Regions from separate parts of the Pseudoalteromonas obscura genome, predicted to be linked through region 1. Evidence: predicted binding sites of a transcription regulator. Region 1 holds the regulator's gene; the other holds the start of a gene.
The links. The regulator NrdR, encoded in region 1, represses ribonucleotide reductase genes. The targets are predictions, from matches to a motif close to AAACACNANATNTNGTGTTT.

Region 1 (7,851 bases):
CCATTTGCCGCAACCCAGATGTTGCCACTATTGTCTTCGATGATGTCTTTTACATCAGCTTGTATTTTAAATTGCTGCGCTTTCATCGTCTGCGGATCGATACGCAATACACCTCGTCGAGTGCCTACCCACAGCATGCCAAAGCGATCAACAACAAGCTTATTGATTGCATTACTGACTAAAAAGTTGGTGTTTTGAGTATTAAAGTTTACAAACTGGTGTCCATCAAATCGGCTCAGTCCAAATTGTGTACCGAGCCAAATATAGCCTTGCTGATCTTGCACCACACTTTTAATACTCTGTGATGGTAAATCATTTTGCATATTCCACTGTTTAACAACGTAATCGTTGATAGCCGCATTTACGTGAAACGCAGCCGTCAAAATTAACAGTAGAAAAAACTTGTGCATAGATTCCCTCTTTTTCAACTTTAATTTAGCCGCCTAGGACCCCTGTTTTAAACAAAGCTTGGATACAAATCAATGAAAAAATACCTGCTAAAACATCATCCGCCATGATCCCGCGACCACCATGCAGTTTCTTATCAAGCATGCGGATCGGTCCAGGTTTTGCAATATCGAAGAATCGAAACAGTACAAAACCGACCAACAATGATTGCCAGCTGATAGCTGCACCAATCATAGTAATATAAAAACCTACGACCTCATCCCATACAATTGCGGGGTGATCATGTACATTAACGTCCCGAGCCGTTTTACCGCATACCCATACCCCAAATATTGTCATCAATACTGCGAGGCTAACTTGAAACCAAATTGGTAGAGTCATAGTAGCAAAAATAAAAGGCAAACCAGCCAAGGTGCCGACTGTACCAGGGGCTTTGGGGGCAAGGCCCGTACCAAACCCCAATGCAAACAATTGATGTGGGCGTTTGAGATTGAATTTTAACGACTTATCCAAGCTCGCTCCTAATTAAAATGTTCATAGCCAGCTTGCTCTGGAATAGAGTATTTCTCGCCATTTTTGTAGAGCTCAATTTCGCCTACAGTATTAGTTATTTGTCCTATACAGGTCGCTTCGACACCGTACTGCATTAATCTTGCCTCAACGGCACTTCTGTTGTTGTCATTTACAGTAAAGAGTAATTGATAATCATCACCATACGACAAACTTAGCATATCAATCAGAGCTTGATCTTTTACCGCTCGCAAATCATCAGAAACGGGGACTTTGTCCACATCGATATCTGCTCCAACCATAGAGCGCTCAACAATATGCTGTAAATCTGCAAGCAAACCGTCGGAAATATCAATACATGAAGTTGCCAAACCTCTCAATACTTGACCAGCCGCCACATGTGGTTTTGGATAATGTAATTTTTCAACTACACGTTTGGTTTGATCTTCACTTAATGCAATACCACGTTTTCGAGATTCAATCGCTAGAGCAGCATCTCCTACTGGACCTGTAATATAAATCCAATCCCCCACATTGGCGCCAGAACGCGTCAATGCTTTACCCTTAGGCACAATCCCTTTAGCACAAATTGTTATAGTAAGAGGCCCTTGAGTGGTATCACCGCCGATCAATTGTACATTGTAGTATTCCGCGATTTCATGCAAACCTTCGGTGAACTCTTCCAACCAAGCCATATTGACATCAGGCAAAGTTAAACCAATTGATATCCAAGTAGGCTCAGCACCCATCGCAGCCAAATCGCTGAGATTAACTGCCAAGACACGATGACCTAGCGCTCTGGCTGGAATGTCGGGGAAAAAGTGTACACCTTCGACTAAGGTGTCTGTGGTTACGGCAAGTTGACAATTCTCTGGAATTTCAACAACTGCACAATCATCACCAATACCAACGGCAACATCTCGGCGAGTTATGCCTCTGCCTTTGAAGTAATGATTTATTAACTCAAATTCCTTCATACATTAAAAAAGCCGGCCAACGCCGGCTCTCCTCATGATTCTGATTATTTGCGGATTTTCTTAACTGCTTTGTCCAACACACCATTAACAAATTTATGGCTGTCTTCTGCACCAAACATTTTGGCCAGTTCAATCCCTTCGTTGATAGCCACTTTGTATGGCACATCTTCACGGAACTTAAGCTCATACGCGCTTACGCGTAAAGTCGCTAATTCAACCATATCTAAGTCATCAAAAGGACGAGATAAATGAGGTTGAATCGCTTCATCCAACTGTTTATGGTTTACTGCAACACCACGTGCTAAATCTTTAAAATACTCAACATCAACTTTTGATACGTCATTTTCGATTAGCATTTGCTGTTCAATATCAGCAATCGGGTTGCCACTTAACTGCCATGAGTAGACAGCTTGCAATGCAAGCACACGCGCTTTACGTCTAGCTGCTGGTTTCACTGAGATTCCTCTTAAATTTGCTCAAGTACGTTAACCATCTCAAGTGCACCAAGTGCAGCTTCACCGCCCTTGTTGCCCATTTTGGTTCCCGCACGTTCGATAGCTTGCTCAATACTTTCTGTTGTCAATACGCCAAATGCAACTGGAATATCGTAATCTAATGAAACGCTTGCTAGTCCTTTGTTTGACTCGTTAGCAACCAGATCAAAGTGTGGTGTGCCACCGCGAATAATAACGCCTAGCGCGATAATAGCATCATGCTCTTTTTTCATTGCAACACGTTTAGCTGCAAGAGGTAACTCAACGGCACCCGGTACATAAACCACTGTGATGTCTTCTTCTTTCACGCCACCTGTGCGCTTAAGTTCATCTACAGCACCTTCTAATAAGCTGCTGCCAATGAAGTCGTTAAAACGAGAAATGACAATGGCAAATTTTTTACCTGGAGCGAACTTGTTACCTTCAATTATTTTCATTAGATGATTCCTGATCAGTATTAGCAATAGCCAAATTGACGCGCATAATAGCACATCTTAAAGAAAAACACCTACTGTCCAACAAGACAGTAGGTGTAAAAAGTGAAGACCGAGATTATTTCGGCTCTACGTAATCGACAACCTCCAAGTGGAAGCCCGACAATGCGTGATATTTCTTCGGCAAACTCATTAAGCGCATTTTCTGAATGCCTAAATCTGCCAAAATTTGTGAACCAACACCTACAGTACGAGAAGTACCTTGGAATTTGCGATAGTTAATCTTTTCCCCCTGATCTTCGGCTGCAAATGCTTTGACCAGCTGTTCCAGATCTTCTGTTTGTTCACTTTTACCAAGGATCACTAATGCTCCTTGGTGCTGGGCGATATATTGCATCGCACCATGTAAAGTCCAGCTGCGATCTGCACTTCTATCCGATAGAAGAATGTCATTGAATGTGCTTTGCAAGTGAACCCGCACTAGCGTAGGCTCATCTTCTTTTATTTCGCCTTTCAACAATACATAGTGAAGTTGATTGTCAATGGTATCTTTATAAGTAACAAGATCAAACTCACCAAACTCAGTTGGCAGTTTACACTGGGCTACTTTTTCAATCGTGGTTTCATTTAAGTTGCGATATTCGATCAAATCCGCGATTGTACCAATTTTAATGTCATGCTCTTTGGCAAAAACTTCTAACTCTGGACGTCTTGCCATAGTGCCGTCAGGGTTAAGAATTTCGACAATCACAGACGACGGCTCAAGTCCTGCCAAGCGAGCTAAGTCACAGCCAGCTTCAGTATGACCTGCGCGTGTTAAAACACCGCCTGGCTGCGCCATAATTGGGAAAATATGACCGGGTTGAACAATATCCTCAGGTACAGCGCCTTTAGCAACAGCAGCTTGCACTGTGCGTGCTCTATCAGCAGCTGAAATCCCCGTAGTTACGCCTTTAGCAGCTTCAATAGACATAGTAAAGTTAGTAGAAAATTGAGCGCCGTTATTTCTCACCATCAACGGAAGGTCGAGTTGTTGACACCTCTCTTGCGTCATAGTTAAGCAAATAAGACCTCGGCCATAAGTCGCCATAAAGTTTATCGCCTCAGGCGTAATATGCTCAGCCGCGATGATTAAATCACCTTCATTTTCTCGATCTTCATCGTCCATCAAGATCACCATTTTACCGGCTTTAATGTCTTCGATGATTTCTTTTGCGCTATTTAAGCTCATAATTTTCCCATTATTTACTTTGTTTGAATGGCCAATTATTTAATAAAGCCAGCTTGTGCTAACAAACTGGTTGTGAGAGTCGATTCGCTAGAAGTCGTTTTGCTACCTTGTATTAAACGCTCCAAGTACCTTGCAATTTGATCAACTTCTAAGTTCACCACAGTACCGACTTTAAAGTCTGCGATAGTGGTTTCTTGTGCTGTGTGAGGCACGATAGTGAGTTTGAATTTATTGCCCTCAATGGCATTCACTGTCAAGCTGATACCATCAATGGCCACAGAACCTTTGTAAGGTATGTATTTTAGTAACGCTTCCGGTGCCGATAGCCAGTAGTCTGTGGCTCTGGCATTCGCTTCAACAGAAACAATGGTTGCAATGCCATCTACATGACCCGAAACCAAGTGCCCACCAAGACGCGAGACAGGTTGCAGTGCTTTTTCTAAATTCACCTTTTGACCAACTTGGTAGTCACCAAATCGTGTCAGTGATAGCGTTTCATTTGACACATCCGCTCTGAAACCATCACTGTATTTTTCTACCACAGTTAAACAAACACCATTAGTCGCAATGCTGTCACCCAGTGCTACATCTGCCATATCTAAATTATGGGATTTCACTTTAACACTTAAATCGCCTTGCTTGAGTGTTAGCTCTGATAATGTGCCGGTTGCTTCAATAATGCCTGTAAACATAAATTCTCTTATTTTTTAGTCGCATTAATGCGAATATCTGTGCCTACTTGCGCACACTCTGTAATTTCAAGCTCAGCGATCTGTCCCATTTCAGTCAGTACCGAACTATTAAACAAACCTCTGCCGCCTTCGCCGATAATTTTTGGCGCCATGTAAATCATATATTCATCGATTAGGCCGTGTTCATGCATCACACCACATAATGTCGCACCCGCTTCAAGCCATATCTGATTCACATTTTGCTGTGCTAAATATGTTAGCGCAGCCCTCAGATCAAGCTTGTCATTTACAGTGGGCAAACATACTTGCTCTACGAAATGAGGCCATTGATGCCGATTATCAAGTTTGGAGCGAAAAATAATGATTTTTGATGCACAGCTAAACAAGTTGAGATCTGGGTGTAAACGATTTTGCGTATCAATAACCACGCGAATTGGTTGACGCAACTCAGCTAACTGAGAAACTTTATCAAAGTCGTCAAATTCACCTGCACGCACATTAAGTGTGGCGTCGTCCACTAACACCGTATCAGCACCAGATAATATGGCACAGCTTTGTGCGCGGTATTTTTGTACATCCCGCCTCGCCTGTGGGCCCGTTATCCATTTGCTTTGGCCATTTTGCAGCGCTGTTTTTCCATCCAAGCTTGCGGCCAGCTTTGCGGTAACAAATGGCTTGCCGGTTTCCATTCTACTTAGAAACCCTTTATTCAGCGCTCGCGCTTCGTGCTCAAGTAAACCAAATGCTGTTTCGATCCCAGCTTCTTCCAACATTTTCAAACCATTGCCTGCAACTTGTGGATTGGGATCCACCATAGCGCAAACTACTTTTTTTACGCCTGCATCTATCAGCCCTTTTGCACATGGTGGAGTGCGACCATAGTGACTGCACGGCTCTAACGTTACATATGCTGTGGCTCCTTGGGTATTTCCAGCAGCCTGACGTAATGCATGTACCTCAGCGTGGGGGCCACCTGCTTGTATGTGAAAACCCTGCCCTATCACTTGATCATTTTTTACAATGACGCAGCCGACGTTCGGATTAGGCGTCGTCGTATACTGTCCTTGCTTTGCAAGTTCGATGGCCATTGCCATATAATCATGATCAGCCTGTGAAAACGCCATTAATCACCCAACCTCGCAATTTCTTCACCAAATTCTTTTATATCTTCAAAACTGCGGTATACAGAAGCAAAACGCACATAAGCGACTTTATCCAGCTTTTTAAGTGCTTCCATAATGTATTCACCAATCATTTTGCTATTTACTTCACGCTCTCCCGTTGCTCGGATCTGGGATTTGATTTGATGTACAACTTCTTCTATTTGCTCTGTACTAACTGGGCGCTTTTCTAGAGCACGATGCAGCCCATTGAGCAGCTTATCTTCATTGAATGGCTCTCGGGTGCCATCTTGTTTAATCACTCTTGGCATCAATAATTCAGCGCCTTCAAAGGTCGTAAAACGCTCATGACAAACTATACACTCGCGACGGCGACGCACTTGATGGCCTGATGCCACCAATCGCGAATCAATTACTTTGGTATCTTTTGCCGTACAAAAAGGACAATGCATATATTCTCACTGTTAGGTAGTCTATTAATGCGGCGTGTTTGAAAATCATCAATGCCACTCGATGGCAACTATGCGTGTTCAATTACGCTGGATGACAGAAAATAAAAAGGCCGCATAAATGCGGCCTTTATAATATCAAAAATAACGCAAATTGTGAGTGTAATTATGCGTAAACAGGCAATTTAGCACAGATAGCTTTTACCTTTTCTTTCACTTCTGCTTGCACTGACTCATCATTGATGTTGTCAAGTACGTCACAGATCCAACCTGCTAGCTCACCCGCTTCTGCTTCTTTAAAGCCACGGCGAGTAATCGCAGGAGAACCAATACGTAGACCTGATGTTACAAATGGAGAGCGTGGGTCATTAGGTACAGAGTTCTTATTAACTGTGATGTTTGCACGGCCAAGCGCTGCATCTGCGTCTTTACCTGTGATATCTTTATCAATTAGGTCAAGTAGGAACAGGTGGTTGTCTGTTTTACCAGAAACAACTTTGTAGCCACGCTCTTGAAGCACTGCAACCATAGCTTGTGCATTTTTAACAACTTGAGTTTGGTAAGTCTTGAACTCAGGCTCTAATGCTTCTTTAAATGCCACTGCTTTTGCCGCGATAACATGACATAAAGGACCACCTTGACCACCAGGGAATACTGCGCTGTTTAGCTTTTTGTAAACGTCTTCATCGCCACAAGCTGATACAATCAAACCACCACGAGGACCAGCAAGCGTTTTGTGAGTTGTTGTTGTCACAACGTGCGCATGAGGTACAGGGTTAGGGTATACACCAGCCGCTACAAGGCCTGCAACGTGCGCCATGTCTACAAGTAAATATGCGCCCACTTTGTCAGCGATTTCGCGGAACTTAGCCCAGTCAACGATGCCTGAGTATGCAGAGAAACCACCAATAATCATCTTTGGCTTGTGCTCAAGTGCTAGTGCTTCTACTTGAGCGTAATCGATTTCACCGGTTTCTTCATTTAGGCCGTATTGGATTGCATTATAAGTCTTACCTGAAAAGTTCACATGAGAGCCATGAGTCAAGTGACCACCGTGCGCAAGGCTCATACCTAACACTGTGTCATGTGGCTGAAGTAATGCTTGGAATACCGCTGCGTTTGCTTGTGAACCAGCATGTGGCTGAACGTTTGCGTAATCAGCGCCGAATAGTTCACATGCACGGTCAATTGCAAGCTGCTCTACAACATCAACGTGTTCACAACCACCATAGTAACGCTTGCCAGGGTAACCTTCTGCGTACTTGTTTGTAAGCTGTGACCCTTGAGCCTCTAAAACACGCGGGCTACAGTAGTTTTCAGATGCGATTAGTTCAATGTGCTCTTCTTGACGAGTCGTCTCTGATTGGATCGCGTTAAATAGTTCAGGGTCAAAATCTGCAATATTCATGTTACGTTCTAACATGGTTTCTCCTAGGTGCACGTATGATTAAATTTACCGAATGCAATTGTACGCAATTTACATCCAATTGCCTACGAAATCTGCGTGAGCATATTTAAGCAAGGATTGAATTTAT
Region 2 (7,851 bases), on a different contig from region 1:
TTAATGGCGTGCAGAAAGTAGATTTAGAAGGGGCAAGAAACCCTGCGATGAGAGTGTGGTTAGACCCGATAAAAATGGCCGCATTTAACATTGGCAGTAATGAAGTATATGACGCGATGAAAAGCAATAACGTAGTCGCTTCGCTAGGTCGTGCGAAAAATAATGCGCATGAGATAGATTTCTTAAGTAACGCAACCATGAAAACGGTTAATGACTTTGAAATGATGATCATTAAAAAGTTTGATGGCGGATTCATTCGGTTAATTGATATCGCGAGAGTAGAGAAAGGAGAAGATAGGGGCAGGGTAGATGCTCGAATCAACCAACGTCAAACCATTTACCTGTCTGTTTATCCGCTACCGGGGGCGAATGAAATCGAAATCGGTGATGCGCTGTATGCACAGTTGGAACAAATTAATGCAAGTTTACCGCAAGGCATCAAAATCAATATTAGCTTTGACGGTACACTTTATATGCGAGATGCCTTGCAGGAAATTTTTACAACCTTGCTAGAAACTGTGGTGCTTGTCGGTATTGTTATTCTGTTTCTTATGGGATCTTTTCGCTCGGCGATTGTTCCTTTAGTGACGATACCCATTTCAATTCTAGGCAGTATTGCTGTGATTTTAACGATGGGCTTTTCACTTAATTTACTGACGATTTTAGCGATTGTACTTTCAGTGGGATTGGTCGTTGACGATGCCATCGTAGTGGTTGAAAACGTTGCCAGACACATGCGTCAAGGCAAATCTCGTCTCGCAGCTGCGCTGATAAGTTCCAAAGAGCTGTTTTCACCAATTGTGGCAATGACAATAACTTTGGCCGTAGTGTATGCGCCAATTGGCTTTGTCTCGGGCCTCACGGGCGCTTTATTTAAAGAGTTTGCGTTTACTTTGGCAATCGCTGTTTTCATCTCCGGTATTGTTGCTGTTACTTTATCTCCGGTGATGAGCGCATTTGTGCTCAATGAAGGCGGCGCAGAGAGCAGTTTCACCAAACGGGTAAACCAGTTTTTTGACAGACTCGGGTTGATGTACGCCAAGGTATTAAAAGCAAGCTTTAGGTATAAAGTACAAATCGTTTTCACATCAATTGTCTTGAGCTCTTTGATGGTGCCATTTTATTTGTACTCGGCGAAAGAGTTAGCGCCAGTTGAAGATCAAAGTTCAGTATACATTGTTTCGGATGCACCTCCCGCTTCTACGTTGGCTTATGGTACTGAATATATGTCTAAAGCTGTTGATACTTTGAGTCAAAACCAAGGCATTGAAGCTATTTGGCAAATTATACGCCCGGGCAATGCATTCAGTGGCATCAACTTTGTTGATTTTGAACAAAGAGATGAGTCAGTACAATCCATGCTACCTACATTATATGGGCAGTTATCTCAGATTTCCGGTATTAAAGTGTTCCCGGTTTTGCCCATGCCTTTGCCAACAGCTGGAAAGTTTGACGTGGAGCTTGTGGTGCAATCTCAAGATAGTTATGAAGAAATGTTGAATTATGCATATCAATTGGTTGGTGCGGCATATGAAACGAACATGTTTCTTTTTGTAGATACTGATTTGAAGGTGGATCGGATGCTCGCACATTTTGAATTTAATCATCAACAAATGGCTGATTTGGGGTTGGATGTATCAAATGTTGTTAATCAAGTGTCTTCTTTACTGTCTGAGCAGGCGGTTAATCGGTTTGATGCTGACGGTAAGGCATACCGTGTCATACCTATGGTTGAACATAAAGATCGTCGTTTCGCTGAAGCAGCATTAGGGTTACATATAAAACTACCCAGTGGTGAGCTTATCCAGTTGAGTTCAATCGCGACGCTTAAAGAGAGAGTTGGACCAAGGCAAATGGGGAAATTTAATCAGCAAAATGCATTTAGAATTCTTGGCGGAGTGGCCCCCGGGGTGACGGCGGAGCAGGCACTTAAAGCGCTTGAAGAACAAGCCCGACATATTTTACCTGATGAGTACGCGCTAAATTATGCGGGAAACAGTCGTCAGCTGAGAAAGCAAGGCAATAGCTTTTTAGCGACATTGGGCGTCGCCATTCTAGTAGTCTACTTGGTACTTGCAGTGCAATTTAACAGTTTTAGATCGCCATTGGTAATTTTATTGGGGTCGGTACCGTTAGCGATATCTGGCGCTATGTCATTTAGCTTTTTCAATCTAACAAGTATGAATATCTACGCCCAGATTGGGCTTATTACATTGGTTGGTTTAATCGCAAAAAATGGCATTTTGATCACTGAGTTTGCAAATGAATTATTAGCGCAAGGGAAGTCCAAGAGTGAAGCGATTATTGAAGGGGCGGTAGTCAGGTTAAGGCCTATCATGATGACAACCGCAGCGACCGTGTTGGGGCATTTCCCTTTGGTGTTGGTTACAGGTGCAGGCGCAGAGGCAAGAAATAGCATAGGGATTATTCTGGTTGCTGGTATGTTGATAGGCACAGTGTTCACATTATTTGTGCTGCCGACGGTTTATATGTTACTTGCTAAAAACGTTCAACAGATAAAAAGTGAAAACAGTCAGCTTCTCACTGCGAATAATTAATAGTGATGCTCAGGTAAAAGACGTGTATTGCATCTCTTTTACCTGGGCACTGTAAATAATATCCGAATTGTATATTTGTAATCACTTTTTCTAAAACAAACCAAAATATCATATTGTTTCATTTGGGTGCTTTTAAGCGCTGATATATTCCAAGTATTCAGACCTTTTATTTAATTCGATCCTCTTTTAGTTGGTATGGCAGAGCTGCCATATTTGGTCATTCTACGACTAGATTCTTGTTTTTCCGTCTTTTTTGCTCTTGTCGTTAAAAGTTATTTTAAGTGCTTGACCTCAACTTAACTTAAGGTTTTAGAGTGGCAGTATAAGATTTGAGGCAAGCTGGACTGTAAGGAGCCGCGACTTAAATCGATAACTTATGATTAATTAATGAGGGCTTTAAATGAATATACTGGCATTTGGTGCAAGCAATAGTAAAAAATCAATAAATCAAAAACTGGCTTTCTATGCTGCCACACAAGTGAATGGCGCGACTATTTCTCTAATCGATCTCAATGACTACGAAATGCCAATTTATAGTGAGGACAGAGAGAAGGAGTTTGGTATACCAGAGCTAGCAACTCGGTTTTACAACAAAATAGCAGAGGCCGACTTAATTGTGGTTTCATTTGCAGAATATAATAGTTCATATACTGCCGCTTATAAAAACTTGCTTGACTGGACATCGAGAGTTGGCATGCAAATTTTTCAGCAAAAGCAGGTACTCATGCTGGCCACATCACCGGGGGCAGGGGGAGCAAAAAAGGTTTTATCATCGGCTCAATCATCAGCCAGTAGCTTCAGTGCTAACCTTATTGGCGCTATATCGCTTCCTAGTTTTTATGACAATTTTGACTTAGAAACAAATACGGTTACGAGTGATTCGTTTAATTCTCAGTTAATAGATTCATTTAAGAGTAATGACATTGAGCCTGTTAATTTAAGCAAGCGCCAACAGTAAAGCCGAGGTATACCTATGAATAGCGAGTTACTAGCAAAGTACTTTAATAGAATTAACCTTAAAACTGATGCGGTTGTGGATATTGATTCACTTTTCCATATTCATGAATTGCAACATGAGTTCATCCCTTTTGAGAACCTCGACATTATTGATGGCAACCCCATAGATTTATCTAATGAACATGTATTTAAAAAGCTGGTGGACAAACAGCGGGGAGGATACTGCTACGAATTAAATGGCTTGTTATACCAAGTTTTAAAGACCATTGGCTTTGAGGTGACGCAAGCATTAGGCAGAGTTCATTTGTCAGACAAACCTACAGGGCGAGGGCATCTTATTAATTTAGTATCAATAGAAGGCCAGCAGTGGGTTGTTGATGTAGGGTTTGGTGCAAATACACCGAGAAAACCATTACCTCTTGTTTTTGATCAGGAGTTTAATACCGACAAGCAAGTTTTTCGATTCGTCAAAGACACCACTTTTGGTGTGATGCTACAAAGTAAAATTGAAGGTGGTTGGCAAAGTCTCTACAGCCTTGACATGAGCTATGTCTGTGAGGGAGATATTGAGTATGGTAATCACTTTGCTTCTACCGGCTCTAGTTCTTTATTTACATCGAATATAGTGCTGGTAAAGCGTACAAAATACGGAAAAAATATTCTATTTAATAATAGGCTAAAAATTGACACGCAAGACGAAACCATAGAGACAATATTGGACAGTGAGCAGCTTTTTAATCGAGCCTTGAAAGAGCATTTTGGCATCAAAAAGAAAATTGCTTACGAAAAAATAGCTGGTTACGTCAATTGGGCTGAATAATTTAGAGCGATTAATATGGTGTTGGATCTGATGTAATGAGTTGATTATTGAAAAGAGAGTTAAAATTTTTTGACAAAAAAACCCAGCGATAGCTGGGCTTTTATTATTTTAAAGCTTGTTAAATCTTACAAGCACCGCCTTCGCAGCCATCATCTTCTGGCTCAGGCTTCAACTCGTCTTGTGCATCGGCTGCACCATCGCGAGTATTATGGTAGTAAAGTGTTTTAACACCAAGCTTGTATGCTGTTAGTAAGTCTTTTAGTAACAGCTTCATTGGTACTTTACCGCCTTCAAACTTAGTTGGATCATAGTTTGTGTTTGCAGAAATAGTTTGGTCGACAAACTTTTGCATAATACCAACTAGACCTAGGTAACCATCATTTGAAGGAATATCCCATAGCAATTCATATTGATCTTTAAGCTTTTCGTACTCAGGTACAACTTGCTTTAAGATACCGTCTTTACTTGCTTTTACGCTGATATGGCCTCGAGGTGGTTCAATACCATTCGTTGCGTTAGAGATTTGAGAAGAGGTCTCTGAAGGCATCAGTGCTGATAGCGTAGAGTTTCTCATTCCATACTCTTGGATACTTGCTCTTAGCGAATCCCAATCAAGGTGTAACGGCTCATCACAAATTGCATCGATGTCTTTTTTGTAAGTATCGATTGGCATAATACCTTGTGAATACGTCGTCTCATTGAACATAGGGCAAGCACCGCGCTCTTTTGCTAGTTCGTTTGACGCTTTCATTAAGTAGTACTGAATTGCTTCAAATGTTTTGTGTGTTAGGGCATTTGCGCTGCCATCTGAGTATTTCTTACCATTTTTAGCAAGGTAGTAAGCGTAGTTGATAACACCAATACCTAGCGTACGACGTCCCATTGTTGCTGTGTGCGCTGCTGGCACTGGGTAATCTTGGAAATCAAGTAGGTTATCAAGTGCACGAACCGCTAGCTCAGCAAGTTCTTCAAGCTCTGAAAGGTCGTTAATCGCGCCTAAGTTAAATGCAGACAAGGTACACAGTGCGATTTCGCCTTCTGCATCATTTACATTATTTAGTGGCTTAGTAGGAAGCGCTATTTCCAAACATAAGTTTGATTGACGGATTGGCGCAACTTTTGAGTCAAATGGGCTATGTGTATTACAGTGGTCAACATTTTGTAAGTAAATACGACCAGTACTAGCACGCTCTTGCGCGAACATTGAAAACAGTTCAATCGCTTTGATGCGTTTTTTACGAATAGACTCGTCTTGCTCGTATTTTAGGTATAGCTCTTCGAATAGTGCTTGATCTTCGAAGAATGCATCATATAGCCCCGGAGTATCAGACGGGCTGAATAGGGTAATGTAGTCATCTTTTAATAGACGCGTATACATCGTTTTATTGAATTGTACGCCGTAGTCTAAGTGACGAACACGGTTTTCTTCAACACCACGGTTGTTTTTCAGAACAAGTAGGTTTTCTACTTCTAAATGCCACAATGGGTAGAATAGTGTTGCAGCGCCACCACGCACACCGCCTTGTGAACAGCTTTTTACTGCTGTTTGGAAGTGCTTGTAGAATGGAATACAGCCAGTATGGAAAGCTTCACCGTTACGAATAGGGCTACCTAGCGCACGAATACGGCCGGCATTAACACCAATACCAGCTCGCTGGCTCACATACTTCACGATTGCAGAAGAAGTTGCATTGATTGAGTCCAAGCTATCATCACACTCGATTAGTACACATGAACTAAACTGGCGCGTAGGTGTGCGTACACCCGCCATAATAGGCGTTGGTAATGAAATTTTAAATTGTGAAACTGCGTCGTAAAAACGCTTAATATAGTCAAGACGAGTTTCTTTTTCATAATCTGAGAACAGGCTTGCTGCAACTAGCATGTATAGAAACTGCGCGCTCTCATAGATTTCACCTGTCACACGGTTTTGTACCAGGTATTTACCTTCAAGCTGTTTAACCGCAGCGTAGCTGAATGTCATATCGCGGCTGTGGTCGAGGTATTCATTTAGCTCGTTAAGCTCTTCACGGGTGTAGTCTTTCAATAGGTGTTCGTCGTAGCGCTTATCTTCAACCAGCTTGGCTACATGATCGTATAAATGTGGTGGCTCAAATTGACCGTAAGCTTTCTTTCTTAAATGGAACACTGCAAGACGTGCTGCTAGATATTGATAATCGGGTGTATCTTTTGAAATTAAATCAGCAGCTGCTTTAATGATTGTTTCATGGATATCTTCAGTACGGATCCCATCGTAAAATTGGATATGAGACTTCAATTCCACTTGAGAGACTGAAACATTGTCTAGGCCTTCGGCAGCCCAAGTTATCACACGATGGATTTTATCTAAATCAAGCGGCTCTTTACGACCGTTTCTTTTACTGACAGATAATTGTTGGTTCATAAGCTATGCCTGTATTCCCAAATTCTTATATTGGCTAGGAAATCACCACTAGATATGGTGCCTATTTGAAAGTGCATCACAAGATAGTGTGGTTATTTATATTTTGCAATAGAACAACTTCACTCAAATTGTGGATAACATTGGGATAAAATTAGCGTGTTAGTGTTTACTAACCTTCTGTTATCCACGAAGTCTGCGTGCGTAAAAAAATCAACTTCAGTTCGGTGATTTTTGTCTTTTTTTAACAAAAAAACTGAATGATTTTTTTATGTTCAATTTATTGCCCAATAAAGTGTAAGACACAATATGTAGTGTCTCAAATTATAATTTTTCACTATATGTGCGAAATTAACTCTTTTGGTTGCTTTAAGTTTAACTCGGCTTGCCAAGAAAGAGCTTCTTCAAGAGAAGGAATGAACCCCCATAAAGCAGTGACTGAGCGCATCTTCGCTGCTTTAGCTGCTTCTATATCACGTTGTGCATCACCAACATAAGTACACTGTGTTGCCGTGACACCAAGTTTTTCGGCTGCATATAGCAGTGGATCTGGGTGTGGTTTAGCAACTTTTAGCGTATCTCCACACACAACTGCTTTAATGTCTTTTAATGCATCTATTTTTGCAAGAAGTGGGAAAGTCAAAAACTCAGGCTTGTTTGTGACTATACCAACAGCGATATTTTGCTCATACAACGATTTTAGCATGTCGGTAATACCGTCAAAGCAATGGCTGTGAACAGAAATATTTTGTTCATAATAGTCTAAGACTTGCTTCCTTAAAGAAGCAAAGTCGTAGTCGACCAGTTTGTCTTTAAAGCCTACTTCTAATAGGGCTTTTACTCCATTAGAGATTGCGGGGCTATATTCATTTTTGGGTAAAGTCGGTAATCCATGCTCTTCGAGCACGTGATTTAATGCAGCCCCGAGGTCGTCACTGGTATCTAATAGCGTACCATCTAAATCGAACAGAACGGCTTTGGTCATGCTAATTTCTCAAAGTGAAGTAAGTAGTTCACACTGACATCTTTGGTCAGCGTAAATGTCTTAGTGAAAGGGTTATAACTGATACCAGCAGCGTTGCGTACTTTTAAACCATGTTCTTCGGCCCACCCAA

Region 2: the regulator NrdR is predicted to act here: its motif matches at 6,783-6,802, upstream of nrdA (class 1a ribonucleoside-diphosphate reductase subunit alpha).

The regions. Positions count from the first base shown of each region.
Region 1 is NZ_JASJUT010000006.1:147,615-155,465, forward strand. Features, by position in the region: gene QNM18_RS15190 (ligand-binding sensor domain-containing diguanylate cyclase) at 1-410, opposite strand, end outside; gene QNM18_RS15195 (phosphatidylglycerophosphatase A family protein) at 436-921, opposite strand; gene thiL (thiamine-phosphate kinase) at 930-1,895, opposite strand; gene nusB (transcription antitermination factor NusB) at 1,940-2,350, opposite strand; gene ribH (6,7-dimethyl-8-ribityllumazine synthase) at 2,362-2,826, opposite strand; gene ribBA (bifunctional 3,4-dihydroxy-2-butanone-4-phosphate synthase/GTP cyclohydrolase II) at 2,942-4,054, opposite strand; gene QNM18_RS15220 (riboflavin synthase) at 4,090-4,746, opposite strand; gene ribD (bifunctional diaminohydroxyphosphoribosylaminopyrimidine deaminase/5-amino-6-(5-phosphoribosylamino)uracil reductase RibD) at 4,755-5,870, opposite strand; gene nrdR (transcriptional regulator NrdR) at 5,870-6,319, opposite strand; gene glyA (serine hydroxymethyltransferase) at 6,483-7,739, opposite strand.
Region 2 is NZ_JASJUT010000003.1:155,884-163,734, reverse strand. Features, by position in the region: gene QNM18_RS08675 (efflux RND transporter permease subunit) at 1-2,558, shown strand, start outside; gene QNM18_RS08670 (NADPH-dependent FMN reductase) at 2,959-3,516, shown strand; gene QNM18_RS08665 (arylamine N-acetyltransferase family protein) at 3,532-4,335, shown strand; gene nrdA (class 1a ribonucleoside-diphosphate reductase subunit alpha) at 4,454-6,739, opposite strand; gene QNM18_RS08655 (HAD family hydrolase) at 7,074-7,721, opposite strand; gene ubiG (bifunctional 2-polyprenyl-6-hydroxyphenol methylase/3-demethylubiquinol 3-O-methyltransferase UbiG) at 7,718-7,851, opposite strand, start outside.